3 regions of the Agrobacterium sp. genome follow, and region 1 is predicted to be linked to each of the others. Evidence: predicted binding sites of a transcription regulator. Region 1 holds the regulator's gene; each other region holds the start of a gene.
What was found. Region 1 encodes LexA, which represses DNA repair genes until DNA is damaged. Its sites were predicted from a motif close to TGTTCNNNNTGTGTTCNG; they were not measured.
Positions count from the first base shown of each region.

Region 2: a site for LexA is predicted at 2,798-2,815, ahead of AC5I5B_RS22260 (ATP-dependent helicase). Genes of this name have one in related genera too.
Region 3: a site for LexA is predicted at 2,816-2,833, ahead of AC5I5B_RS02440 (ATP-dependent helicase). Genes of this name have one in related genera too.

Region 1 is NZ_JCABZP010000010.1:128,016-132,429, reverse strand. It holds gene kdsA (3-deoxy-8-phosphooctulonate synthase) at 1-191, opposite strand, end outside; gene AC5I5B_RS07190 (VOC family protein) at 191-1,069, opposite strand; gene lexA (transcriptional repressor LexA) at 1,281-2,003, shown strand; gene AC5I5B_RS07180 (glutathione S-transferase family protein) at 2,404-3,081, shown strand; gene AC5I5B_RS07175 (ComEC/Rec2 family competence protein) at 3,101-4,414, opposite strand, start outside.
Region 2 is NZ_JCABZP010000019.1:158,244-162,657, forward strand. It holds gene rfbC (dTDP-4-dehydrorhamnose 3,5-epimerase) at 1-350, opposite strand, end outside; gene AC5I5B_RS22260 (ATP-dependent helicase) at 606-2,672, opposite strand; gene AC5I5B_RS22265 (carboxylesterase family protein) at 3,097-3,834, shown strand; gene AC5I5B_RS22270 (LacI family DNA-binding transcriptional regulator) at 4,035-4,414, shown strand, end outside.
Region 3 is NZ_JCABZP010000003.1:63,419-67,832, forward strand. It holds gene AC5I5B_RS02425 (efflux RND transporter permease subunit) at 1-994, opposite strand, end outside; gene AC5I5B_RS02430 (efflux RND transporter periplasmic adaptor subunit) at 991-2,139, opposite strand; gene AC5I5B_RS02435 (carboxymuconolactone decarboxylase family protein) at 2,364-2,774, shown strand; gene AC5I5B_RS02440 (ATP-dependent helicase) at 2,875-4,414, shown strand, end outside.

The DNA.
Region 1 (4,414 bases):
GAGGACTTATAAACGAGCCCGATCCCCAGCTTGTCGCAAAGCTCCTTCAGGATGCCAGCGATCATGAAAGCATGTTCCCGGCTTTCCATCTGGCAGGGGCCGGCGATCAGCGAAAAACGCTCGGTATTGGAAAAGGAAACCTTGCTGGCGCCGTCGCCGGCGGTGACTTTGAGATTGTTCGTAACGCTCATCATTTTTCCTCGAAGGCGAAGGCAACGCCCTGACCAGGTGCTGCGGGCACCACCAGGCGACCGCCCGCTTTTGCGCAGGACACGCCATTAGCAGCAAGCGCCGCCTCTGTCACGGCAAGATCGTGTGACGAAAAGACGATGCCCGCACCGCGCAATCCGCCGCCTCTCCAATCAGGAGTATTCGGAGCCTGTCCGCTGAAATCAGGTTTTCCGGTCAATCTGATGCGCGCATTGCCAGTCGCGAAAACCATATCACCATCCGGAGATATTCTGCCCTCACAACCAAACACCGTTTCGATCAAGCGCGCCGCGTTCGGATCATCACCGGAGAACAGAACGATTTCACTGAGGCCGGAGACACCGTTGGCATGGCGCTCCAGCACTGTTCGATCGCCCGGCAGGGCCTGCAGCCGCTGACAACTAAACAGAAAGAAATCCGCCGCCCCGCTTGCCGCAAAAGCCAGCCGGAACGCCGCCTCGCTTTCCGATCCATCCGGCATCCGCACAGGCCGCGAAAACTGGAACACATCGCCCGCTGACACGCCAGACGTCAGAAACCTGTCATGGTCGGCAAGGGCATCTTCGGTTTTGGCGACAAGAGCCGAAAAACCCTCCCGCCCGTCACGTTGCCGGAAGGCCCTGTCCCTGCCCGTGAACACATCTCCCCTGTCTGCCGACGCATTATATTTAGCCGGATCAGCAATTACGAGCGGCTCCAGATAGGTCCCGTCGGTAAAAAAAACACAGGCATTTCGGGTGCCGAAAGGATGCAAAGCCTCCGGTGAGACCGTAAATCCAAGGCTGGCGAGACGTTTCGCGGCAACGCCGATATCCTGCACCGGCAGAACGAGATGATCGACGCTATGGGATTTCATCATGACCTGTTTCCTGCGCTGGCACTCCGCCCGGACATGCCTGGACGATTTGGGCCGCAGAAAAGCACAATCGTAGGCCAAGAAGCAAATCATCAAAACAACAGATAGCAGCTTCACGAAATTTTAGGGGATTGCGGAACACATATGGAACATATAGTGTTCGTTCTGTATTTGTTTCGCGACTTCCACTACGATTCTAAAGGGTGTTTTCCTCATGCTCACGCGCAAACAGCAGGAATTGCTTCTCTTCATTCATGAACGAATGAAAGAGTCCGGCGTGCCGCCATCCTTCGATGAAATGAAGGACGCACTCGATCTTGCCTCGAAATCTGGCATCCACCGCCTGATCACCGCCCTCGAAGAGCGCGGGTTTATTCGCCGGCTACCAAATAGAGCGCGAGCGCTGGAAGTCATCAAGCTGCCTGAGGCCTATACGCCGGGTGCAAGGCCGCAGCGCGGCTTTTCGCCGAGCGTCATCGAAGGCAGCCTTGGCAAGGCCAAGGCGCCGGAAGCGGCCCCTGCCCCCAAGACGCCGGCCAATGATCTCGTCGGGGCCGTCACCGTGCCGGTCATGGGCCGCATTGCCGCCGGTGTGCCGATTTCCGCCATCCAGAACAATACCCACGATGTGGCCGTGCCTGTTGATATGCTCGGTTCGGGCGAACATTACGCTCTTGAGGTCAAGGGCGACTCGATGATCGAGGCCGGCATTTTTGATGGCGATACCGTCATCATCCGCAATGGCAATACGGCGAATCCGGGTGATATCGTCGTAGCGCTGGTGGATGATGAGGAAGCCACCCTGAAGCGTTTCCGTCGCAAGGGCGCCTCCATTGCGCTCGAGGCGGCAAACCCAGCCTATGAAACGCGTATTTTTGGACCGGACCGGGTGAAAATCCAGGGCAAGCTGGTAGGGCTGATCCGCCGTTACCATTGATTCAAGGCATGGGGCCGCAATTCCTTTTGCTGCGGGCACCATCAAGATTATGGCGCTCCCCTTATGGAGCATTGCAGCTTGCTCCTTGGAACGATGCGGCTCTGCATAAGTGAGAAACGACATCGTCTGGCAGGTCCGCACATCTTTTATCGCGAAGGCCAGCAGGCAGCGGTAAGAAACAGATGATTGAAAATGAGCATCCTTAATTTCGTTGAGAAAGGATGCAGGTCATCAGTCTCGTCGCGGTGTGTTTCGTCGTCATCTCCGAATGGTGACGTGCAGGTGCTTCTTTTCTTCCTGCCCCACTCATCAATGCGGCTTATGGGAGCCATGGATTATTTGCAATATTCCTGGGCCCATCCGCCGGTATAGAAATGCGCATCATATCGGGGAACACGCCATGTACGATCTTTATATCGCCAACAAGAACTATTCCTCATGGTCACTGCGGCCATGGGTATTGATGCGCACGCTCGGCATTGCTTTCGATGAAAAACTCGTTCCCTTCGGCGAAGGCGTTTCCTTCTCCACCTTTTCGCCAACCGGCAAGGTGCCTTGCCTCGTTGATGAAGGCGTGACGGTTTGGGAATCGTTGTCGATCGCCGAATATCTGGCGGAGCGACATCAGGGCGTCTGGGCGAGCGACAAGCAGGCAAGAGCCTGGTCGCGTTCGGCTGCGAGCGAAATGCATGCGGGCTTTTTCTCGCTGCGCAATCTCTACCCCATGTCGGTCGGCATTCGCGTAAAACCGAAGGGTGGTGATACCGGGCTAGCGGCCGACATAAAGCGCGTTGATGCGCTGTGGAGCGAAGGCCTGGCAAAATTTGGCGGGCCCTTTCTTGCCGGCCAGAAATTTACGGCGGTCGATGCCTTCTTCTGCCCGGTGGCTTTCCGTTTCCAGACCTATGGCGCGGAACTTTCGCCCGCAGCGAAAGCCTATTGTGACCGGCTGCTCGCCCTGCCCGCCATGCGCGAATGGTACGAGGCCGGACTGAAGGAAACCTGGCGCGACGCGGCGCATGAAGAGGAAATCGGCGGGATCGGCGAATTGACGACGGATCTGCGCATCAAGGCCTGACGATCCAGGCTGGCGGCCCTCATTGTGGTGCCGCCAGCAACCGCGTGACGGCATCAGGGACCTCATGGTCAAAACGGCCGCTTTTCCAGTCGTAATAGCGATGTTCGCTCCAGGGCCTGTCCATGCCGGCTATCGCGGCGCGCAACCTGCCGACTACCGCTACCTGATCGCTGCCGGCAAAGTCTATTTCCAGTGAACCGATCCGCCGCAGGATATCGCGGTTAAGCAAGAGTGCGCCCGAGCGGCATTGGGAGAAGGATGTTCTGCGGGAAACGACGACAATATCGGCGATATCACAAGCCTTTCCGGCAAATCGACCATCTTCCAGAACGATGATCCATTCGCCGCTTCCCGCGCGTGCGGCACACCATATGCCTTTGCTGCAGGTGAAAATACCGGGCTCCGCGTCTCTCAGGGCCACCGTCATCTGCCGTGTAACCGCCCTCATCTTTTCCGGATCAAGCTTCGCCTTGGTCAAAGCCACGGTGGTTGCCGCAGCCTCGCTCTTGAGAAAGACCGGCGGAACTGGCTGTTCCGGCAGCAGCAGTGCCCTTTGCCACTGGTCATAAACGAAACCCTGCGGCCGTGTTTTCGTCGTGTAGGCTTTGCCATCCTCCAGCAGCGCCACCAGCATGCCATCCTCATGAACAAGCAGATGAGGCGGATTGCGATAGGCCGTGGCCGCCGACAGGCCAAAGGCGAGGACCAGAAACGGCAAACCAAGAAGCGCCAGCCGGCTGCGTAACAATGCCAGCAGCAGAAAACCAACGGAGGCAAGCCCCAGGAACCAGCCATGTGGCCGCCCCGTCGCAGCGCTTCCTCCCCAGGAGGCCACCTCCCGGGAAACTTCGATCACGAGAGCCATACCGTAACCCATGACCTTGAGGAACGGAGCATCAAGCCCGAAAGGCATCAGCAGCATGGCGACAAGGCCGAAAGGCATGACGATCAGCGACATGAGCGGCATGGCGGCCAGATTGGCAAAAAGTCCATAGGTGGTGACACGCTGAAAATGCTCGGCGGAATAGATCGCAGTCGAAAGACCGCCGATCAACGAGGTCGTGATGACGCCGCCGATGATGGCGCCCGCCGTTTGCGCCACCGTCATCCATGCCGGTTTGCGCCCGATGAACAGCCGCTCGCGATCAACACGCCAGCGGCTCCAGGCGGCATAGGAGGCGACGAGCGCGATGGTTGCGGCAAAGGACATCTGGAAGCTCGGGCCCATGATTTCCGAGGGCGACAAGGCAAGAATGACCAGAGCGGAAAGCGCAACATTCCTGAGACTGAGCGAGGGTTGATCGAAGAGAACAGCGATCAGCATCACCGACAT
Region 2 (4,414 bases), on a different contig from region 1:
AATCCCGCCGGAACCCACAGCTGCTCGCCATTTTCGGGTGAGAGTTCTACAGCCGCCCATTGTCCGAAGGTGGGCGATCCTGTTCTGATATCCACCGCGACATCCAGCAGCCGGCCCCGAATGCAGCGAACGAGCTTGCCCTGTGCGAAAGGCTCTGTCTGAAAATGAAGCCCTCTTACGGTCCCGGCCTGTGCGGACAGGGATTCATTGTCCTGCACGAACTCCACGTCGGCTACATTTTCGCGAAACCATTCCCTCTTGAAAACCTCGCTGAAGTAACCCCTGCTGTCGCCGAAACGAGCCGGAGTTATCTTTTTTAAGCCTGATATCGAGAATGCTTCTAGTTGCACTATGCGGATCCTGTCTGGTCTGCCTACTCAGGGTGATATGGCTTTATCGGTAGGGACAGTCAATAACGCTTTATTGATCGCCCACACAAGAGCGACGGAATCTCCGTCGAACAGCATGTCGAAAGCCTGTTGGGCCGCGGCCTGTTTTTCACGTTTAGAGAATGATCGGGTGTCAGGAAGAACTCCCAAGCTAAGTCGGCGCCGGCCTCGTCCGTTCGCGCATCGTGCAGGTCGATATTCCCGGGACCCCCGCTCTTATTTCCACATCGCCCGCATCCGCGCACCCACATCAATCCGGATCTGCTGCGCGCTTCGTTCCGAAGCGGCGGCCGAAACCAGAGGCCAGGTCATCGTTTCGAAGAATTGCAGCAGGGTCGCCGGTATGAAGCGGGTTCTTGCGGCGTAGACATGCCGGTCACCCTGCTGGTTCTGCCCGCCGGTGAAGAAACGTTGCGGTGTTATCAGCGACAGGCTGTCCTTGGCGCGGGTCATGGCGACATAGAGCAGCCGGCGTTCTTCCTCCAGTTCCTGGGTGGTGCCGACCCCGAGGTCGGAGGGAATGCAGCCATCGACCACATTCAGGATGAAGACGGAACGCCACTCCTGGCCTTTTGCCGAATGGATGGTCGACAGGCTGAGATAGTCCTCGTCGAGCAGCGGCACGCCGGCCTGATCGCTGGTGGCGTCGGGTGGATCGAGTGTCAGCTCGGTCAGAAAACGTTCGCGTGAGGGGTAGCCGCCAGCGATCTGCTCGAGTTGCAGCAGATCTGCCTTGCGGGTGTCGGCGTCCTCATGGATGCGTTCGAGATGGGGTTCGTACCACAGCCGTGCCTGCCCGATTTCACCCGGCCAGCCATTCGGGGCCTGCCGCAGGCCCACCAGCATCTGCGTGAAGGTCGTCCAGTCATCGCCGGTCTTCGGAGGGGGCGGAATTTCAGCAAGGGCAAGCAGCGGCTCGGGGTCTGTCGCGATGGCATCGAGAATATTGCCGGCCTTCTTCGGTCCGATGCCGGGCAGCATCTGCAGCAGCCGGAAACCGGCGACGCGGTCGCGCGGGTTCTGCGCGAAGCGCAGCACGGCCAGCATGTCCTTCACATGGGCGCTGTCGAGGAATTTCAGGCCGCCAAATTTGACGAAGGGGATGTTGCGGCGGGTCAGTTCCACCTCGAGCGGCCCGCTATGGCTGGAGGTGCGAAACAGCACGGCCTGCTGTTTCAGCGTCATGCCGGTTTCGCGGTTTGCAAGAATCTGGTCGATGATGAAATTCGCCTGTTCGGTTTCGTCCTTCACCGTCACGAGCTTCGGGCGCTCCAGCGATTCCCGCTCGGTCCAGAGGTTTTTGGTGAACCGCTCGCGCGCCAGATCGATCACGCCGTTGGCGGCCGCAAGGATCGGCTGTGTCGAGCGATAGTTGCGATCGAGCGTGATGATGTCGGCCGCCGGGCTGAAGGACGCCGGGAAATCGAGGATGTTTCGCACTGTCGCCGCCCGGAACGAATAGATCGACTGCGCGTCGTCGCCCACCACGGTTAAACCGCGACCGCCGGGTTTGAGCGCCATCAGCACGGAGGCCTGCAACCTGTTGGTATCCTGATATTCGTCGACCATGACATGGTCGAAGCGGTTGCCGATATCATCAGCCAGAATGGGGTCGCTGACCATCTGGGCCCAGTAGAGCAGGAGATCGTCGTAATCGAGCACGTTCTGGACTTGTTTTGCCTCCACATAGGCTGCAAACAGTGCCTTAAGTTCGCTCTCCCAATTGGCGACCCAGGGATAATGCTGGCGCAATATGTCCTTGAGCGGCGTCTGGGAATTCACTGCGCGCGAATAGATGGCAAGACAAGTGCCTTTTGTCGGAAAGCGGCTTTCGGTCTTGGAAAAACCCAGCTCGTGCCGGGAAAGGTTCATCAGGTCGGCGCTGTCCTCGCGGTCGTGGATGGTGAAATCGATGTTGAGCCCGATCTGTTCGGCATAAATGCGCAACAGGCGCGCGCCGATGCCGTGAAAGGTGCCTGACCACGCGAGCGCGTCGGTGAGAGCCCCCGAATTGCCGCCGAGGACGTGTTTGCAGATACGCTCCACGCGGCGCGACATTTCCGTGGCGGCACGCCGCGAAAACGTCATCAGCAGAATACGGCGGGGATCGGCGCCATTCACGATCAGATGTGCGACACGGTGGGCCAACGTATTGGTCTTGCCCGAACCGGCCCCGGCGATGATCAGCAGAGGCCCGGCCGTGTGGCCGTCTGTCAGCCCAACGCCATGCTCCACCGCCTTGCGCTGCTGTTCGTTGAGCTTTTCCAGATAGGCAACCGCCATGCGAACAATCCTTGATACCTGCCTGTCCCCATGGTGAGGACATCTTCAGAGATGGCAGTTGTCGGAATCGCCGGCCATTGTCTGCCCTGTTGTCGCAATGATTAGCAAAGACTCAAACACCAATCCAGAACAAATGCTGAACGCCTCTTTCCCGTCGTTTAAACACGGTCGGTGGTGAGATTTATTGTTCCGAAAGGTCGCTTGCAGTTCGTCGGTGGCTGCTGGTTGCCGGGCGTGCCCGATACCGCAATCGCAAATCAGATTACGCATGAGGAAATAGCGGTATTATTATGAAATATATGAATATTCTCAATTTGTTTCAGTGCATTTTCTCATTCTGCAGCGAAACCTTTGAACCAACCCGGTGATCCGCGAGTTCAATAATCGCGCCTCGGGAGGAGGCGCGTTTTGGGAGGACCAGACCATGAAGCATCTGAAACTTTGCCTGATCGCTGTCGCCGCAATCGCTGCCTCGACTTTTGCCCAGGCCGAACAGAAGGCGATGAAATCCGATGTCACCATCGCCTCTGATATCAACTATCTGCTCTACACGCCCAAGGACTACGCCAGTTCGGATAAGACCTATCCTCTTGTCGTCTGGCTGCATGGCGGCGATCAGGGCGGCGACGACATCGAAAAGCTGCGCCGCAGCGGCCTGCCGAAACTGATTGAAGAAGGCCGCGATTTTCATTTTCTGGTGTTCTCGCCGCAAAATCCGAGTGAAGAATTGCTCTATCCGATCGAGCGCGTGGCGAGTGTTCTTCAGGCGGTGGTGGCCGATCATCGGGTGGATCGCGAGCGCATCTATCTGATCGGTTATAGCCGGGGAGGGTTCGGCGCATGGTCGATGGCCGCGCAGTTTCCTGAAACTTTTGCCGCGGTTGTTCCGATCGCCGGCGGCGGTATCCGGCATTACCTCAATCGAACGAATGAAAGGGTAGCTTTCTGGGCCTTTCATGGCGCAAATGACGCTGTGATTCCGCTGTCCGACACGGTGGTCCTCGTGCAACGCCTTCAGGAACTGAAACGAAATGTCCGGCTCACCGTGTTCGAAGATACGGACCATGAAGCGGTCGAAGGGAAAGTGCTGAAGGACGAGGCGATGTGGACATGGCTGCTTGAACAGAAGCTCACCGGTGAGAAAGCACCTGCGGGTCCGTGAATCCGGGCTGATTGCTATTTTACGGCTGTTATAGCCGCTTCCACCAGTACTGCCGCCGCGGGGCGTGCTTTTTGTCACAACCCCGTGGCCTCCCTCAGCAAGTGCATCTTTATCGCTTGACTCGGTGCCCACAAATCGTGCTAATGCGCATTAGCAGCTAATACGTATTAGCAACGATCGGATGTCGGGGAGGGCATCGCGTGACCAATCATAAACGCCTCACGCAAAACGACATCGCCAAGCTCGCTGGGGTCAGTCAGGCAACGGTATCGCTTGTTCTGAATGGCGCACCGGCCGCGATTGCCCGCATCCCGGCTGAAACCCGCGAACGGGTACAGGCGGTCATTCGCCAGACAGGTTATGTCGCCGACCCGATCGCGCGGCGAATGGCCAAGGGGCTGAACCGCATCCTCGGCGTTTTCACCTACGAGCCGGCTTTCCCGAGCGCGCAGGCCGACTTCTTCACGCCGTTCCTGCTGGGTATCGAGGAAGAGGCGCAGCAGCAGGCCTATGATCTTCTGCTGCTGACCAGCGCCGGCGTCGGCAATAACCGCAAGATTTTTTCGGAAGGCAACAGGCT
Region 3 (4,414 bases), on a different contig from region 1:
AGACGGCGTCATCACTGGTGACGACGATGCGTGTGCCTTCTGGCAGATTGGCCGACATGGCATCGACGGCGGCCTTCACGCCGGTGGAAATATTGAGCGTGTTGGACTGCGCCTGACGGATGACACCAAGACCGACACCCTGCACGCCATTGGAGCGCAGCGAGGTGGATTCGTCATCCGCACCGAGCATGACGGTTGCCACGTCGCGAAGGCGGATATTGTTCTTAATGAGAAGGTTGGAAAAATCCTCGGGCTTCGTCAGGCTCGCCGTGGCGCGCACGACAATGTCCTGCGTCGTGCTTTTCAGCGACCCCGCCGGCACGTCGAGTGCCGCGCTGGCGAGCGCGTTGGAAACATCGGTCACGGTCAGACCACGGCTGGCGAGTGCTGCCTGATTGAGATCGACGCGAAAAACCTTTTCCTGATCGCCATAAAGCTCGACATCGGCAACGCCGTCGACAGCAGCCAGACGGTCGATGATCTCGTCATCCACCAGCTTGGTCAGATCTTCCATGCTGAGCGTCGACGAGGTGACGGCAAGGCGCATGATCGGCTGGCTGTCGGAATCCGCCTTGATGATCTGCGGCTCGTCGGCATCATCGGGCAGCTGATTGGTGACGCGGCCAATAGCGTCACGCACATCGTTGGCCGCAACGGCCATGTCGACATTGTCGCCAAATTCCATCGTCACGCGGCTGGTGCCGAATTGCGAGTTGGAAGCGATGGATTTGATGCCGCTGACACGCGCCACCGCACCTTCGATGGTCTGCGTCACTTCCTGGTCGATCGTCTCAGGTGCAGCACCTTCATAGGTGGTCCTGACGCTGATCGACGGCCGGTCGACGTCGGGCAATTCGCGCACCTCGACGCCAACCAGAGCGGCGAGACCAGCCACGACCAGCAGCGTGTTGAGGACCGCCGCCAGAATAGGCCGGCGCACGAACAATGCGGTAAAAGCGAGCTTGGAATCCTGACCGGAAGGCGACTGCGTCATTGGCTGGCGACCTCCTCCGGTTTCGGCTGTTCGCCGACGCGGACAGCACCGCCTTCACGCACGCGCTGAAGGCCCTCGATCACGACAGGCTCGCCTTCCGCCAGCTCCGCCTTGACGAGAACCGCATCAGGGTTGCGCTGCACGATCTGCACCCGAACCTTGTTCGATTTGTTGTCGGTGACGCGCCAGACATAGGAGCCTTCCGCATCCCACTGCACGGCCAGAGGATCGACCGAAGCATAGGTCTCCCCGGCAAAACGCATGGTGACGCCGAAGGACATGCCGGCCCTCAGCTCGTCCTTCTCGTTACCGAACTTCGCCCGGATGCGGATCGTGCGGCTTGCTTCATCGACACGGTTGTCGACAGCTTCGATTTCACCCTTGAAGTTTTCGCCGGGACGCGAAATGGAGGTCGCCTCCACCGGCATTCCGACCTTGATCACGGTTGCAAACCGCTCGGGCGCCCAGAAATTGACGAGAATTTCCGACCGGTCGTCGATGCTGACGATGGTTGACTGCGTGGTAACGTTGTCGCCGATATTGGCGGCGACGATACCGGCCACACCCTCAATCGGCGCGACGATGTCGCGGCGCCTGAGATTGAGTTCGGCGGTGCTGAGCGCCAGCTTGGCGGACTCCTCGGCAATCTGCGCATCCATCACATCGAGGCGGGAGACGGATTTCAGGTTCTTGTAGGAACTGGATTTTTCAATCGCGCTGCGCAGCGCGACCTGCGCCTTGTCGCGTTCGATCACCTGCTCTTCGTCATCGAGCCGCGCAAGCACCTGCCCCTTCACGACGCGCGCGCCGGCGGCCGTGCGGATTTCTGAAAGCGTGCCCGATGTCTGCGGCATGACGACGACCGACTGGATCGCCTGGCCGTTGCCGATGGCGTTCAGCCGGTCATTGACCGTGCCCTTTTTCACGGGAGCCGTCACCACCAGGGTGGCGTTGCCGTTGCGCCGCGAACCACCATTCTGGCCTGCGGGCGAGCCGGCCGCTGCGACTTCTACCGCGCCTGCCGGCGTTTTGCCGAGCCCCATGCTGGCGAGCACATTGCGGGCTTCGGGCGAATAAAAGCCCCAGAGACAGAGCCCTGCTCCCACCACGGCCAGACTGACACCCACCTGTTTCCAGACCCGCATATAGTTCTCCGGTTGATCATCGCAGCATAAAGCAGCCCCTAAAGCGCAGGCTTCGGGACAGCAGCAGTATTCCCCCTCGTTTAAAACGAGGCAACGCACAAATCCGTTTCTTACGTAATTGTAATTTGTGATGGATTCTCGTCGAGCACACGACGAAGGCCATTTTTATCGCAAATATTCTTCAGCGCGGTAATCTGCCCACAGGAAAAGAACCGGAGGAAGCCATGAGCACCGTAACGAAAGTACAAAATCCCGAAGCCGATCCGCGCGTCAAGGCGGTATTTGACGACATCCGCACCACCCGCAAGTCGGGCTTCATCAATAATATGTGGCTCTACCTCGCCTTCGATCCTGACCTTCTGGAAAAGACATGGGCCGAGGTCAAGGCGGTGATGGCGACACCTTCGGCGCTCGACCCCGTGGTCAAGGAAATGCTTTACATCGCGGTGTCCGTCACCAATGGCTGCTCCTATTGCGCCCATTCCCACACGGCCGCCGCCAAAGCCAAGGGCATGACCGGCGAGCAGCACGCCGATCTCCTGCGGGTCATCGCGCTTGCCGCCAAGACCAACCAGCTTGCGGTGGCGCTGCAAGTCCCGGTGGATGCCGCTTTTGATGCCGACAGGCAGGCATGAAGCAAAAAATGCCTTGGAATAGGCGTTTTGACCGATGATACCGGAATAAAAGCAGAACGCGGTTCTGGCCTTTATATCCCGAATCACTACATTGGGCCGCATGAGCAACAGTTTCGACGATATGCCGTTCTTCGATGAAGAACCCGTGACGCCGCGCAGAGCGACGAATAATGCAGGCGCGGAAAGCGCCGGCGGGCTCGGCATTGCCGCCCGCGCGATGGCTGCGCGCGATCAGACGCGTGCTGCGCCCGATTATCTTTCCGGCCTCAACCCGGAACAGCGCGACGCCGTGGAAACGCTTGACGGACCCGTTCTTGTCCTTGCGGGCGCCGGCACCGGCAAGACCCGCGTTCTGACGACCCGCATCGCCCATATTCTCGCGACCGGCCGTGCTTATCCCAGCCAGATCCTTGCCGTGACCTTCACCAACAAGGCGGCCCGCGAGATGAAGGAACGTATCGGCGTTCTGGTCGGCGGCGCTGTCGAGGGCATGCCCTGGCTTGGCACCTTCCACTCCATCGGCGTCAAGCTTCTGCGCCGCCATGCCGAACTCGTCGGCCTGAAGTCGGATTTCACCATTCTCGATACGGACGACGTGGTGCGGCTGATCAAGCAGCTCATTCAGGCCGAAGGTCTCGATGACAAGCGCTGGCCGGCAAAGCAGTTTGCCGGCATGATCGACGGCTGGAAGAACAAGGGGCTGACGCCGCCGGATATTCCGGAGGGTGACAGCCGCGCTTTCGCCAATGGCAAGGGTCGCGAACTTTACACCGCCTATCAGAACCGGCTGAAAACACTGAACGCCTGCGACTTCGGCGATCTTCTGATGCACCCGATCAGCATCTTCCGCCGCCACACGGATATTCTGAAGGAGTATCACCAGAAGTTCCGTTACATTCTGGTGGACGAATATCAGGACACCAATACGGCGCAATATATGTGGCTGCGGCTTCTCGCGCAGCGCGCCAAGGACGAGCCGCAGAACGTCTGCTGCGTGGGTGACGATGACCAGTCGATCTATGGCTGGCGCGGCGCGGAAGTGGACAATATCCTCCGCTTCGACAAGGATTTTCCCGGCGCCAAGGTCATCAAGCTCGAACGCAACTATCGCTCCACCGAGCATATTCTCGGCGCAGCCGGGCATCTGATCGCCCATAATGAGGGCCGTCTCGGCAAGACGCTGTTCACCGAACGCAGCAGCCCTGACGATGAAAAAGTCGTTGTGCATGCCGCCTGGGATTCCGAGGAGGAAGCCCGCGCGGTCGGCGAGGAAATCGAACAGCTTCAGCGCAAGAACCACAAGCTGAACGACATGGCGATCCTCGTTCGCGCCTCCTTCCAGATGCGCGAATTCGAAGACCGTTTCGTGACGCTCGGCCTCAATTATCGCGTCATCGGCGGCCCACGCTTTTATGAGCGCCTCGAAATCCGCGACGCCATGGCCTATTTCCGCCTCGTCTGCCAGCCGGCCGACGATCTGGCCTTCGAGCGGATCGTCAATACGCCGAAGCGCGGCCTCGGCGATACGACCATCCGCAACCTGCACGACTATGCCCGCGCCCGTGATATTCCGATGCTGGCGGCAGCCGCCGATATCATCGAGACCGACGAGCTGAAACCGAAGGCCCGCAAGGCGCTGT